Regions from separate parts of the Cyanobium sp. ULC082 genome, predicted to be linked through region 1. Evidence: riboswitches for the same ligand, from Rfam matches in the RefSeq annotation. Region 1 holds a riboswitch; the other holds the start of a gene.
The links. A riboswitch is a leader RNA that binds a small molecule or an ion and turns the genes downstream of it on or off. The one in region 1 is predicted to bind cobalamin.

Region 1 (7,241 bases):
GGGGTTCCTGGCGCACGAACTCGAGGCCTGAGCGTCGGGCCAGGGAGGCTTCGACCCGGCCGGCCTGGTGGCCGAGGATCAGCAGGCGCCGATCAGGGGAGAGGCTGTCGCAGCAGTCGAGAACCCGCTCCAGCAGCGTGGCCCCGGCCAGCTCCTGCAGCACCTTGGGGGCCTCACTTTTCATTCGGGTGCCCTTTCCGGCAGCCAGAATGGCAACGGCGAGCATGGCGGGCGAGGCGATCTGGGCGGAATCTACCGGCCCCACCGTCGGCCTCAGGCCTGGAGGCGGCTCAGGCCTGGAGTCGCGCCAGGTCTTCCCAGAATCCCGGGTAGGACACCGCCGCCGCTTCGCTGCCGTGCAGCTCGGTGATCCCCGTGGCCACCTGGGCGGCCACGGCCAGGCTCATCGCCACCCGGTGGTCGGTTTCACTGTCGACGACAGCGCCATGCAGGCGGGTGCTCCCCTCGATTGTGAGGCCGTCGGCCGATTCAGCCAGCCTGGCCCCCATCGCCGTGAGCTGTCGGGCCATCACCGCCAGCCGGTCGGTTTCCTTCACCCGCAGCTCCGCGGCATCGGTCACCCTGCTGACCCCTTCAGCGCAACAGGCCGCCACCGCCAGCACGGGGATTTCATCGACAAGACGGGGGATCAGCTCACCGCCGATCGTGAAGGCCCGCAGCGGACCGTGGCGCACCCGCAGATCCCCCACCGGCTCGCCGGCCACCTCGCGAAGGTTGAGCTGCTCGATGCGGGCTCCCATCTGCTCCAGCACCTCCAGAATTCCGGTGCGGGTTGGATTCAGCCCGACATTCTCCACCGTGAGGTCGGCGCCGGGGGTGATGGCACCGGCCACCAGCCAGAACGCGGCGGAACTGATGTCACCGGGGACCACCACCCGCTGGCCCCGCAGCACCCCACCTGGCTGAAGCGTCACCTGGCGGCCCAGCTCATCGCCGATGCTCAGATCAGCACCGAAGGCCCTGAGCATCCGCTCGCTGTGGTCGCGGGAGCGGGCCGGCTCGATCACGGTGGTGGCACCGCTGGCGGTGAGGGCGGCCAGCAGGATGGCCGATTTCACCTGGGCCGAGGCCACCGGTGTGCCGATCACGGCTCCATGCAGGGCCCGGCCGAGAACGGCCAGGGGGGCCAGGTTCCCGTCGTCGCGGCCGTGCACCTGGGCTGCCATCGCCGCCAGGGGCTGGACCACCCGTCCCATCGGCCTTCGCCGCAGCGACGCATCCCCACTGAGCACGAAGTGGCGGCCCTGGCGGCCGGCCAGCAGGCCCAGCATCAGCCGCATCGTGGTGCCGGAGTTGCCGCAGTCCAGAACGCAGTCGGGCTCCCGCAGTCCATCCAGTCCCACCCCCTGCACCCGCACCAGCTGGCCGGCCTCGATCGGACCTACGCCCACCCCCATCGCCCGCAGGCAGGCGGCGGTGCTTAGCGGATCCTCGGCGGGGAGCAAGCCGTCGATCTCGGTTTCACCGATGGCGATCGCGCCGAACAGCAGGGCGCGGTGGGAGATCGACTTGTCGCCTGGAACCCGCACTTGGCCGCGCAGGCTGGCCGGATCCGGGGCCCCGAGCCGGCGGGGCTGGGAGGCAGCACTGCCGACTGCAACGGCCATGGGTGCGGCGCGAACGGAGCTGGAGCCTAAATCTCGGGCCCCTCGGAGCCGAACAACCGGTCGCCGGCATCGCCCAGTCCCGGCACAATCCGGAAGGCCTCGTCCAGGTCGGCATCGATGCAGGCGGTGTACACGGTGAGCTGGGGAAAGCGATCGGCCAGGGCCCTGAGGCCGGGGCTCGCGGCCAGGGCGGTGATCACCCGCAGCCTCTCGCCACGCACCCCGCGTTGGTCCAGCCGCTCCAGCACCTGAATCAGGCTGCCCGCCGTGGCCAGCATCGGATCGAACACCAGCACACCCACCTGATCGCCGATCGTGGCCGGCAGGGTGTCGAGGTAGCAGTGGGCCGCTCCGGTCGCTTCATCACGGCTTAATCCCACATGGGCCACCCGGCAGGTGGGCAGAACGGTCTGGGCTCCCTGCCAGAGGCCGAGACCGGCCCGCAGGATCGGCACGGCCAGCAGCGGCACGGCTGCATCCACCACGGTCCCTTCACAGGCCGCCAGCGGGGTCTGCACCGTGACGGGCCGCTGCGGCAGCCAGTCGCGGATCGCCTCGTAGGTGAGCCAGCGGCCCAGCTCGGCCATGGCGCTGGCGAACAGGGGCGGCGGGGTGGCCTGATCGCGGAGCACGGTGAGCCAGTGGGCGATCAGGGGATGGGGTGGCACCACCACCCGCAGGGACATGCTCATGCTGAATCGCGCCGCGGCGGGGCCTGCCATAGCTTGAGGGTCCAAGCTACGGCTGTGCCTGTGTTCTTCCCTTCCCGCCGGGGGGTGCCCCTCCTGGGTCTGCTGCTGGGGCTCGCCGTTCTGACCCTCGCGCTGGCTTCACCGGTGATTGCGCCGGCCTGGGCGATCACGGCACCGGAATTGCGCGGTCAGCGTTCACTCCAGGATCTCCAGCCCGACATGCGGGGCCGCGATCTCAAGCAACAGGAGTTTCTCAAGGCCAAGATGCAGGGTTTCGATCTCAGCGATGCCGACCTGCGCGGTGCCGTGTTCAATTCCAGCGACCTGCGGGAAACCAACCTCAGCGGCGCCAATCTCGAGGACGTGGTGGCCTTTGCCACCCGCTTCGATGGCGCCGACCTGAGTGGAGCCGTGCTGCGCAACGCCATGTTGATGCAGAGCCGCTTCACCGATGCCGTGATCGATGGCGCCGACTTCAGCGAAGCGGTGCTTGACCTTTCGCAACAGCGAGCCCTCTGCGCCAGGGCCAGCGGAGTGAACCCGAGCACCGGAGCCGCCACGGCTGAAAGCCTGGGTTGCGGGTAGATTCACGGCCCGGTTCCCCTTGAGATCAGCCTGGGGAGGCAAGGGGGAAAGTCCGGTGTGAACCCGGCGCTGTCCCGCAGCTGTGAAGATCCGAACGCCGGTGCCAACCGGTTTGAGGATCCAGTCAGAACACCCGCCGGATCGCACCATCAAACCCGGCGCGGACCGGTACCCACCGAATGAATCATCGAATCCGGGTCGCTGCCGCGGCCCCGGCTCTTCTGCTGTTGCTGGGTGTGCCGCTGCTGGCGGCCCCGGCCTCGGCCCACCATCTGATGGAGTTGTTTCAGATCGAAGCGAGCCCCCTGGGCGGCTTTCTCAGCGGTCTGGGTCACCCCCTGCTCGGCCCCGACCATCTACTTTTTCTGCTTTGTCTGGGCCTGGTGGGGCTTCAGCAACCGGGCCGCTGGCTGATCGGGCTGCTGGCCGTCGGGCTTGGCGCCAGTGGCGTCGGCCTGCTGCTGCCCAACCTGCCGGGTGCTGAACTGCTGGTGGCCCTCTCCCTGGTGGCTCTCGGCCTGGTGGTGATCGGCCGCTGGCCCCGCTGGGTGCTGCTGCCGGCGATCGCCCTGCATGGCTACGTGCTAAGCGACGCGGTGATCGGCTGGGAAGCCGGTGCGATCGGCTTCTACCTGCTGGGTCTGCTGATCAGCCAGGCCACCCTGCTGCTGGCGGCGGTTGCGCTGATCCGCCCCTGGGCCGGCCGGCTCAGCCCCACCAATCTCAAGCTGGTGGCAGGCATGCTGATCGGCATCGGTGCCACATTCGCCTGGACCGGCCTGGTGCCCTGAGATGGAAACCACCAACCAGCGGCGCCTGCCGGTCACCGTGGTGACGGGCTTCCTCGGCGCCGGCAAGACCACCCTGCTGCGTCATCTGCTTCTCCACAGCGGCCTGCGTCTGGCGGTGATCGTCAATGAGTTCGGCGAGGTGGGGATCGACGGCAGCCTCCTGGGTGCCTGCGGCTTCTGTCCGGAGGAGGAACTCGGCGACCGACTGGTCGAGCTGGCCAACGGCTGCCTCTGCTGCACCGTCCAGGACGATTTCCTGCCGACGATGCAGACCCTGCTGGAAGCCTCCGACAGGCTCGACGGGATCGTGGTGGAAACCAGTGGACTGGCCCTGCCTGAGCCCCTGGTGCAGGCCTTCAGCTGGCCCGGGATCCGCACCCGCACCCGCGTCAATGGGGTGGTGGCGATGGTGGATGGCGAAGCGGTGGCCCAGGGAAGTGTGGTGGGGAATCCCGCCGCCCTGGAGAGGCAACGGGCCGCTGACCCCAGCCTCGACCATTTCGACGACCTGGAGGAGCTGTTCGATGAGCAGCTTGAAGCCGCCGACCTGGTGCTGGTCAGTCGCTCCGAGCAGCTCGATGCCGACCAGTGGGAACGCGTGCGCGCGCGCGTCGAGCGGGCCTGCCGGAGCGGAACCCAGCTGCTGCCGATCGAGAACGGCCGGATTTCCCCGGCCCTGTTGTTTGGCCTGCAGCGGGATGAATCGGCAGGCGAGGCCCATCACCACGAGGCCCATGAACACGATCACAGCCACGTGCCGATGCAGTCGCTGGCACTGCGGCTGACTGGAGACTTTGATCGACAGCGGCTCGAAGCGGTGCTGCGCGAGCAGATCGAGCAGCAGGCGATCCTGCGACTCAAAGGCTGGCTGCAGCAGCCCGGTAAGCGCCGACCACTCCAGATCCAGGCCGTGGGACCGCGCCTGGACTGCTGGTACGAGGACCACCGGGAGCCCGTGGAGGCTTCCAGCGGCGTCCCGGCGCTGGGCCTGGAGCTGGTGGCCCTGGGCCTGAAGCTCGATTCAGCCGTACTGGAGGCGGCCCTGTCCCACGCGGCGGTTCAGTCGAGTGGGATCTGACCAAGGGCGCAGACCGTTCCCCAGCAAAGGGCCTGGTCCTTGCTCCAGTGGCTGGAAACGGGGCCCCATGGGCCCCTTGATTTCTGCTGCATTTCAACCTTGCCGCTGCCGTCATGGCGAAAGTCGAGCCGCTGGCCGCCCAGCTCCAGGCTCCAGCGCTCGCCGATCGCCTCGATCCGCATCACACAGGCCTGCCAGGGTCCCTGCTCACGCCGGCAGCGGAGCTCCAGCCGTTGCGGCTCGCTCAACGCCGCTGGCAGTGCTGCCAGGCCAAGCCCGAGCCATAGCAGCAGGATCGATGGGCGAACCGTCGCCGCAGACATTGGCCGCGCCTCCGCGCACCCACCTGTTCAAGCTGATCCTGCGACGGCTGCGGGGGGAGAGTGAGCTGGCAAGATTTAACAAACAACCCACCCACGCAGTGCCCAGCTACCAAGCCCGCGTTCTGGTCAGCCTGAGGCCCTCGGTGCTGGATCCGGCCGGCGAGGCCAGCCGTGCCGCCGCCACCCGCCTGGGGGTGGAGGGCATCACCAGCCTGCGGATCGGCAAGGCCATCCTCGTGGAGATCGAGGCTCCGGATGCCGCCGCAGCTGAAGCGCGGTTGTCCTTGCTCAGCGAGCGTCTGCTGGCCAATCCGGTGATCGAGAACTGGTCCCTGGAGTGGCTGGAGCCCAGCATCGCCACCGTTTCGCCATGACGATCGGCATCGCCGTCTTCCCCGGTTCCAATTGCGATCGGGATGTGCAGTGGGCGGCCGAAGGCTGCCTGGGAATCCCCACCCGTTTCCTCTGGCATGAGGAGCGGGATCTGCGCGGCCTCGATGCCGTGGTGCTGCCCGGTGGGTTCAGCTACGGCGATTACCTGCGCTGCGGCGCCCTCGCCCGTTTTGCTCCCCTGCTGGAGGAGGTGGTGGCCTTCGTGGCCCGCGGCGGCCCGGTGCTTGGAATCTGCAACGGTTTTCAGGTTCTCACTGAAATCGGCCTGCTGCCCGGGGCGCTCACCCGCAACCAGCAGCTTCATTTTCTGTGTGAACCGGCGGAGCTCACGGTTCAGCCGGGCTCCTGCCGCTGGCTGCAGGGCTATGGGGCCGGTGAAACGATCAGCCTGCCGATCGCCCACGGCGAAGGCCGCTATCAGGTGGACGACGCCACCCTGGCCCGGCTGGAGCAGGAGGGACAGGTGGCCCTGCGTTACCGCCGCAACCCGAATGGTTCGGTGGGTGATGTGGCCGGCTTGAGCAACGCCGCGGGCAATGTGCTGGGGCTGATGCCCCATCCGGAGCGGGCCTGTGATCCGGTCACCGGCGGCCTGGACGGCCGCCGGCTGCTGGCCAGCCTGCTGGGCTGAGCTCAGCCCAGGGCGGCGAAGAACTCCTTGCTTCCCACCGGATCGGGCTTCATGGTCTGCTCGCCCGGCGTCCAGTTGGCGGGGCACACTTCATCGGGGTGGGCCAGAACGTACTGGAAGGCCTGCAGGACCCGCAGGGTTTCATCGACGTTGCGACCGACCGAGAGGTTGTTGATCGTGGCGTGCTGAACGATTCCCTCGGGATCGATGATGAACAGGCCGCGCAGGGCCACGCCGGCCTCCGGATCGAGCACGTTGTAGTCGGCAGCGATCGTTTTCTTGAGATCCGCCACCAGGGGATAGGCGATCTCACCGAGACCGCCCTGGTTGCGATCGGTCTGGATCCAGGCGAGGTGAGAGAACTGGCTGTCGACGGACACCCCGAGGATTTCGGTGTTGAGGCTGCTGAAATCGGCGTAGCGATCGCTGAAGGCGGTGATTTCGGTTGGGCAGACGAAGGTGAAATCAAGGGGATAGAAGAACAGCACCACGTATTTGCCGCGGTACTGGGACAGGGTCACCTCCTTGAATTCCTGATCCACCACGGCGGTGGCGGTGAAATCCGGGGCCGGCTGACCAACGCGAAGGGAAGCGCTGACGGTCATAGCGTTGTGAAAAGGGAAGGGAAGACAGCTGGAAAGGCAGGCCGAACTCGGACCGACTACCACTTGCAGCTGATCACAAGTTATCACGGATTTCAGCCGGAGGCGGCCCCCTTAAGCTCGGAGCCATCCAGTTCAACCCCGCTCCATGCCCTGGGATCCAGCCATCCTGCGCAAGTTCAACACCACCGGCCATTTCCGCCTGCTCAACCAGTTGCGCGCCGAGATCAAGGCCCACCCTCTGCCCCGCCAGAAGGGTGTGCCCCAGGACCAGAGCGGCGGCCTCGGTGGGCTCGGCACCGGCCCGATCGAACTGCGTCCCCAGCCGATGGGCTACGTCCGCTCGCGGCGCTCGGGGAGCTACGGATCCTCCTCCAGCTCCCAGTCGGCCGGCTTCAGCCCCTCGCTCGACAACAGCGCCGAAGGAGCGTCGATGAGTTTCCGGGATCGACTCAACGCCATCGAGATGCGTTGATGCCACCGCTGTCGGGGCAGCCAGCATGACCCTCCGCAAGACA
Region 2 (7,241 bases), 480 kb from region 1:
GCCCTGGCCGATGACGTGCGCTTCAAAAGCCACGGCATGGCCCCGAAATCCGCCGCTGACTTTGCCTTTCTGCTGCACGGCTTTCACTACCTGAAGGATGAAGGCGTGATGGCCATCATCCTGCCCCACGGGGTGCTATTTCGTGGTGGTGCTGAAGAGCGCATCCGCACCAAGCTGCTCAAAGACGGCCACATCGACACCGTGATCGGCCTTCCTGCCAACCTCTTTTATTCAACCGGCATCCCGGTCTGCATTCTTGTGCTCAAGAAGTGCAAGAAGCCCGATGACGTGCTCTTCATCAATGCCGCTGTGCACTTCGTCAAGGGGAAGCGCCAGAACCAATTAACTCAGGAGCACATCAGCAAGATCCTCCACACCTATCAGCAGCGGGAGCCGGAACCTCGCTACTCCCGCCGGGTGGAGATGGCGGAGATTGAAAAGAACGACTTCAACCTGAACATCTCTCGCTACATCAGCACGGCCGTCGCCGAGGAGGAGATCGACCTGCTCAAAGTCAATGCCGAGCTGGCGTCCCTGGAGCAATCGATTCGAGATGCTCGAGACAAACACAATGGGTTCCTTGAGGAATTAGGCCTACCCCCCTTGCTGTGACGGCAAAGCTGAGCCATCCAGATGCCATGACCCCCGCCCGCCCCTTCGCCCTGCGCCTGTTCGTGCCCTCCGGCCAACCCGAGGGCATGCGCATCGTGGAGATAACAAATTGGAGAGGCATCGGCTTCCTGGAGGAGTTGCTGCTCTGTTGCCCGGTGCTGGGATTTCGCGCCTTCGAGCAGGCATCGGGTAAGCCGTCAGCCTCCATCCGCAGGCTGTTTCACCTCAAGGGTCCAGAGGCTTCCGGTCAGGGCTTTGAATCACCCGGTGGTTTCACGGTGCTCGCTGGCGCCAAGGCCCGCCGCGACTTCGCCGATTCCACCATGCCCGCCATGGAACCATCCACCTGGTGCCGATGATCGAAACCGAGGTGCAGATTCAGCGGCAGGGTGAGATCCGTTCCTTCCGTGGCCAGCTGCAGTGAGACGGCGACCTGGAAGCCCAGCGGCTCGATCAGCCCGATGCTCCGGGGTGATCGTCGTTGATTCATCGGTCTGGATCGACTTCTTCAACGGGGTCAGCACTCCTGAAGTGGAGCATCTGGGTCTGGAGTCTGCGACCTAAGCCGTGGGAGCTCCCATCCAGCCCATTGGCGTGAAGCCGCCCGGGCGCGACTCAGCGCGCCAGCAGGCCGATCGGCCCGAGCACCAGGAAGCCGCCGAACAGGGCCAGCAGCAGGGCCAGCTTGGTGGTCCAGTGGGCCGGCAGGCGCCTGAGCACCAGGTAGGTGCCTCCGCTCACCAGCAGGGAGCCGGCGAAGGCCCCCAGCCACCAGCTCGCCGCTGCCATGCCGGCGGGGGCTTCCTGGCCGTGGAGCATGGCGTGCACGGCGACGGCACCGGCGATCAGGGTGCCGCAGAAGCCAAGGGCCGGGGCAGCTCCGGAGCGGTGGCTGCGCAGCACCAGCACCGCCACGGCTGAAATCGCCAGGGCGGCGATCACCTCAGCGGCAGGCAGGCCGCCGCCCATCGCCCCGAAGATGCCGCCGCCGATGGCGCCGGCCAGGGCCCAGAGCAACAGCTGGCCGGAGATGTAGGAGGCGGCGGCGCCCACCCCGATCAGCAGGAGCAGGTGATCGGTGCCCAGCAGGGGATGCAGGAAGCCGGAGCTGAGGCCGCCATGGGCGATGCCGTGGGCCTGGGCCGGCTGGCCTGCCAGGACGATCGCCAGGGCCGAGAGGCAGAGGATCGGAGCCAGGCTGCGGCTGGCGGAAGTGGGGCTGGAAATCATCGAATGACCCGGTCCACGCCGGGATTGAAGGGAACAGGAAACGGCGAGCGTTCTGACTGAGGAGCGCGGACCCGGAGGGGCGCTCAATCACAGCTGCGGGACAGCGCCGGACTCGGTTCCTGGCTGAACCAGGTTCCCCACCGGACTTTCCTCGTTGCCTTTCGGGAGTGACCACCGAAAACCGATCCCAGCCATTCTGCGCTGAAACCGGCACGCTGCCCGGTTGTGTCGTAATGGTCAGACCACAGCGGCGCTCAGGCCAGTCGCAGTCCCTCGATCCCCTGCCAGGCGAGATAGGCGGCGAGCGCCAGGCTCAGGCCGCCCACCACCAGTTCGCCGCGGGCATAGAGGGCCTGCTTGCCCCGTTGCAGCAACGGCAGCATGCTCTGCCGCGCCAGGGCCACGGCCAGGAATGGCAACAGCAGCAGCAGACTGGCCGCCAGCGTGAAGGCGCCGGCCAGCAACAGTTCCTGAGCCCGATCCAGGTCGGCGGCGAGCAGGGCCGAGGCCCCCTTGGCCAGCAGGAACAGGTCGTCGGGGCTGATCACTTCGATCGCGGCGCTGACCCCGATCAGCAGCGGCAGGGGCAGGGCGCAGAAGCGATCCAGCTGGCGGATCCAGCCGGCCGGTTCACTGCCGGCCGCCTTGGTGGGCAGCAGATCGCGGATGCCCAGGGCCAGCAGGGCGCCGGCGCCCATCAGATCCAGGCCGGTGCGGTGGCTGCTGCCCTGCTCCATGCTCAGCAGCAGGCCATGGCCCACGGTGAGCAGCAGCGTCACCATCACGGCGATCGTCACCATCCAGCTGAGCACGAACAGGCCGCCGCGGCGCAGGGGATTCGGCCCCAGCAGCAGCAGCAGCAGCAGGCCGATGTGGATCGGGCTGAGGCTGATGCCACTGCCATAGGCCAGCAGTTCAGCCCAGAGGCGGGGATCGCTCATGCCGCCGGCCCGCTGGTCGGGGCATTCCAGCGCAGCACCACCCGTCGGTCCCGCTCGTGGCCCAGCACGCTGACCGTGCCGGTGTTCAGGGCCAGCAGTCCGCCGCCCCTGGCGCCGAGACCCAGCCAGCTGCCCCCCAGGGCTCTGAGGATGTGCCCATGGGCGAACAGGGCCACCCGGCCGTTCTCCGCCAGGGCCAGGGCCTGCTCGATCACCTGCTGGCAGCGGCGCTCCACCTGCTCGATGCTCTCTCCGCCCTCGCAGCCGTGGGTCCAGACGGTCCAGCCGGGGACCTCCTGGCGGATCTCCGGGGTGGTCAGGCCCTCGTAGGCGCCGTAATCCCATTCCCGCAGCTCCTCGCAGAGGCTGGCGCTCTGGGCCAGCCCGGCCAGCTCGCAGGTCTGGCGGGCCCGTTGCAGCGGACTGCAGAGCACCGCCGCGAAGCGAAGCTCCGCCAGCAGGGGTGCCAGGGCCCTCGCCTCCGCTTCCCCTTCCGGCAGCAGGGCCAGGTCGGTGTTGCCGGTGTGGCGGCCATCGCGGGCCCAGGCGGTGGCGCCGTGCCGCAGCAACCAGAGTTCCGGGGCTGGATTCGAGGACGTCACGGTGGGTGGGCTGGTTTACCGGTTGGATTGAACCATCACACGGCGGCGGCTGGGGTCAGCGGCCGCACCCGGGCGGCGGCGTCGCGCAGGCGACGGCAGATCTGCGGGCAGCCACTCCAGTGCAGGTGCAGCCAGCTGGCGTGCAGGCCGGGCCGGCTCCAGCCTTCCGGCCGGCTCGGCCAGCCCCAGCCTTCGAGCTGCCAGAGCGGCCCGCCGGGCGGGGCCGTGGCTGCCGCCGGATGCGGTTCCAGCTCCCAGCGATGAAATTCATGGCCGCAGACGGTTTCGCCCCGCCGCACCACCAGCCCGTCCGCCAGGGCCGTGGCCTGCCGATAGCCCAGCTGCAGGGCGCCGCGCCGCGCTGAGAACGGCAGCAGACCCGCCATCCGATGGGACACCCCGCTGCCATCCTCCAGCTCCTGGCCCAGCAGCAGCAGCCCGCCGCACTCGGCGTAGATCGGCAGGCCCGCCCCGGCGGCGCGGCGCAGGTCCGCCAGGCTGCGTTTGCTGGCGGCCAGGGCGGCGGCATGGAGCTCCGGAAATCCTCCCGGCAGGATCACCCCCTGACTGCCGGCGGGAAGCGGCTCGTCGGCCAGCGGTTGCCACGGCTGCACGCTCACGCCCAGGCCTTCGAGCAGGGCGCTGGCTTCCGGGTAGCGGAAGTGGAAGGCGGCGTCACTGGCGATCGCCAGGGTGACCGGAGCCGCCGGCCCGGGCCCGGGGCGATCGCCAGCCAGGCACCAGCGGATCGGATCGGGGCTGCTCGCCCCTGGCGGCGGCGGCGGCGCCAGCAGGGGCATCAGCGCCTCCAGATCGAGGTGACGTTCGGCCAGGGCCGCCCACTCCTCCAGGCAGCGGCCCAGGTCTTCGAGTTCATGGGCTGGCAGCAGGCCCAGGTGACGGGAGGGCAGGCTGAGGCTCGGGTGACGCGGCAGCACACCCAGCAGCGGCATGGCGATGGCGGCCAGGGCCTCACTGAGCAGGGCCTGGTGCCGCTCGGTGCTCACCCCGTTCAGCACAACACCGGCCAGCTCCAGGCCGGGTTGATGATCCCGGAAACCCCGCACCAGCGCCGCCACCGAACCGGCCTGGCGGCTGGCCTCCACCACCAGCACCACCGGCAGCCCCAGCAGCTGGGCCAGTTCCGCCGAGCTGCCGGCCAGGCCCGGCCCCCGGCCGTCGAACAGCCCCATCACCCCCTCCACCAGGCAGTGGTCGGCCTGGCTCCCCCACCAGGGGAAGCTGCGCCGCACCCAGCCCTCGCCGCAGAGCAGGGCATCGAGGTTGCGGCAGGGCCTGCCGCTGGTCCGGCTCAGCAGCTGGGGATCGAGATAATCCGGTCCCACCTTGAAGGTCTGGATCGTTTCGCCACGCCGGCGCACCAGGGCGGCAAGGCAGAGGCTGAGCAGGGTCTTGCCGCTGCCGCTGCAGGGTGCCGCAATCAAACAGGCCATGCCGACGCGCCCCTTCCCTGCCCGGTCAGTGCGGCAGCAGCCTGGCCGCCATCGGCGCGGCCGCCGCCAGCAGGGGGCTGGTGGTGTCGTGGCCGCCGGCCAGCAGGCGGGCCATCTCCATCTCCTCGCTTTCGTTGGAGATGCTCACCACCTCCTCGGCCAGCTCCATCGTGGCCACCCCGCCGGCCTCCAGCCGCATGCAGCCGCCCGATTCGGAGCAGAGGATCACGCAGAGCGGCTTGCGGCCTTCCGGGCAACAGATCAGGCGCAGGCCCACCAGGGCGCCGGGATGGCTCTTGGGAACCCCCACCGGCACCGACATCAGCCGGAACTGGACGATCTGGCCATCGCTGCGCTGGAACTCGGCGCCGATTCCCGCCTCGGTGCCATTGGCCGGGATGCGGTAGCTGTTCTGCAGGTGCCAGCCGAGCCGGTCGGCGATCCAGGCCGCCAGCAGCAGGCCCTGCACCGGGTGATCACCCTCCACGTCGATGTCGAGCTGCACCACGTGGGTGAGGGCATCGCGGCGGCCGGGCGGATCGAACACCATCGCCAGCGATTCGGTCCAGCTGCGCTGCCGCAACCAGTTGAGGTCGTTCACCGCCTGGTCGCTGGCGATGCGCTCCACCAGCACATCAAGGCAGCGGCGCGGGTCGCCGATCGAGCTGTCCAGCACCAGCCGCCGCGAGGGCAGGGCCAGGGCGGCGAGCAGGTCGGGGGATTCATCCAGGGAGCCGTTCCACCACACCCAGCAGGGCAGGTCGTCCGCCACCAGCGGATTGAGCATGGCGAGCCCCTGCTCGATCGCGCCCTTGCCGCCCCGCAGCACCACCACGTCGCCGCAGGCCGGCGCGCTGCCGCTGCGTTCCTCCGGCAGCGGGCAGTAGGCGGCCACCAGCGTTTCCAGGGGGTGGTCCTCGCGCAGGGTGGGGGCCAGGGTGATCAGCCGCCGGGGTCGATGGGCGCTGATCGCCTGATCAACGAACTGTCCGCGCAGGTCTTCGGCGGTGTGGCTGCCCGGTTGCTGGCCCAGGGCCCAGGCCAGCTCCGGTGCCATCGGAGCCGTGCAGAGCGGCAGGCCGCATTCCGCCGTGGCGGTACGGGCGGCATCGAAGAGATCCTCGTTGAGCAGGCCGCTGATCGGGCCGTCGATGTGACCGGTGCGGATCAGCTGCTGCTGCAGCCAGGAGGGTTCCCACACCACCAGCGTGAAGGTGGAGGCTCCGGTCGAAGCCTCCAGATCCTTTTCCCAGAGGCGATCCAGATAACCGGACACCTCGTTGGGAGAGAGGGCGAGGGGAGCCTGAAGCGTGAGCTGGGGGGACATCGGGACGGGCGTCGTGAAGGGCGAAGACGAAAAGGCGGGACGGTGGGCTGGGCCGGGAGCGGGGCTGGAGGTGCGGCAGAGGGCAGTGGATCAGGGGCGGCGCCACATCAGCCCGTCATTGGCCAGGAGGCTGTCGGCGGCTCCGGGGCCCCAGGTTCTGGCCTCGTAGGGCTGCACCGGCAGTTGCCAGGGGCTGTCCTCGATCAGCTCCAGCAGCGGCGTGTAGAGCCGCCAGGCCGCCTCCACCTCGTCGGCCCGGGTGTAGAGGGTGGGATCCCCCAGCATGGCGTCGGCCAGCAGGCGAACGTAACCCTCGTCGGAGGGTTCACCGAACGATTCGTCGTAGGAGAAGTGCATGTCCACCGGCCGGCTGCGCATGCCGGAGCCCGGAGCCTTCACATCGAAGACGAAGCCGGCACCTTCATCGGGCTGGATCCGCAGGATCAGCTGGTTGGCGGTGGGGCTGCCACCGGCCGCGTCGAACAGATGCACCGGCGCCTCCCGGAAGGTGAGCACCACCTCGGAGAGCCGCTTCGGCAGCCGCTTGCCGGTGCGCAGGTAGAAGGGCACCCCCTGCCAGCGCCAGTTGTCGATGAACAGCTTCATCGCCAGATAGGTTTCCGTGGTGCTGTTCGGGTTGACCCCAGGCTCCTCCCGGTAGCCCCGCAGCGGGTCGCTGATGCTCCCCCCGGCCGCGTACTGTCCGCGCACACAGCATTTCCACGGCTCCTCCTCATTGGCCAGCCGGGCCGCCTGCAGCACCTTCGCCTTCTCGTTGCGGATCGCTTCGGGATCGAAGCGGCCCGGCGCCTCCATGGTTGTGAGCGCCAGCATCTGGGTGAGGTGGTTCTGCACCATGTCCCGCAGGGCGCCGGAGCTTTCGTAGTAGCCGGCCCGCTCCTCCACCCCCACGGTTTCAGCGGCGGTGATCTGCACGCTGGAGATGAAGTTGCGGTTCCAGATCGGCTCGAAGATCGTGTTGGCGAAGCGCAGCACCAGGATGTTCTGGACCGTTTCCTTGCCCAGGTAGTGGTCGATCCGGAACACCTGGTTCTCCTGGGCGCAGGCCTGAACG

Region 2: another riboswitch for cobalamin. It lies ahead of ACXMDY_RS01850 (HupE/UreJ family protein); the one in region 1 lies ahead of ACXMDY_RS04445 (HupE/UreJ family protein).

The regions. Positions count from the first base shown of each region.
Region 1 is NZ_OZ376397.1:822,440-829,680, reverse strand. Features, by position in the region: gene glmU (bifunctional UDP-N-acetylglucosamine diphosphorylase/glucosamine-1-phosphate N-acetyltransferase GlmU) at 1-226, opposite strand, end outside; gene aroA (3-phosphoshikimate 1-carboxyvinyltransferase) at 291-1,628, opposite strand; gene upp (uracil phosphoribosyltransferase) at 1,655-2,320, opposite strand; gene ACXMDY_RS04450 (pentapeptide repeat-containing protein) at 2,381-2,905, shown strand; cobalamin riboswitch at 2,899-3,060, shown strand; gene ACXMDY_RS04445 (HupE/UreJ family protein) at 3,085-3,696, shown strand; gene cobW (cobalamin biosynthesis protein CobW) at 3,698-4,774, shown strand; gene ACXMDY_RS04435 (hypothetical protein) at 4,756-5,097, opposite strand; gene purS (phosphoribosylformylglycinamidine synthase subunit PurS) at 5,196-5,471, shown strand; gene purQ (phosphoribosylformylglycinamidine synthase subunit PurQ) at 5,468-6,121, shown strand; gene ACXMDY_RS04420 (peroxiredoxin) at 6,124-6,726, opposite strand; gene ACXMDY_RS04415 (hypothetical protein) at 6,872-7,198, shown strand; gene cax (calcium/proton exchanger) at 7,224-7,241, shown strand, end outside.
Region 2 is NZ_OZ376397.1:339,720-346,960, forward strand. Features, by position in the region: gene ACXMDY_RS01840 (type I restriction-modification system subunit M) at 1-612, shown strand, start outside; gene ACXMDY_RS01845 (hypothetical protein) at 639-971, shown strand; gene ACXMDY_RS01850 (HupE/UreJ family protein) at 1,228-1,842, opposite strand; cobalamin riboswitch at 1,868-2,043, opposite strand; gene ACXMDY_RS01855 (GAP family protein) at 2,097-2,783, opposite strand; gene ACXMDY_RS01860 (histidine phosphatase family protein) at 2,780-3,385, opposite strand; gene ACXMDY_RS01865 (cobyrinate a,c-diamide synthase) at 3,421-4,839, opposite strand; gene ACXMDY_RS01870 (glucose-6-phosphate dehydrogenase assembly protein OpcA) at 4,865-6,166, opposite strand; gene zwf (glucose-6-phosphate dehydrogenase) at 6,257-7,241, opposite strand, start outside.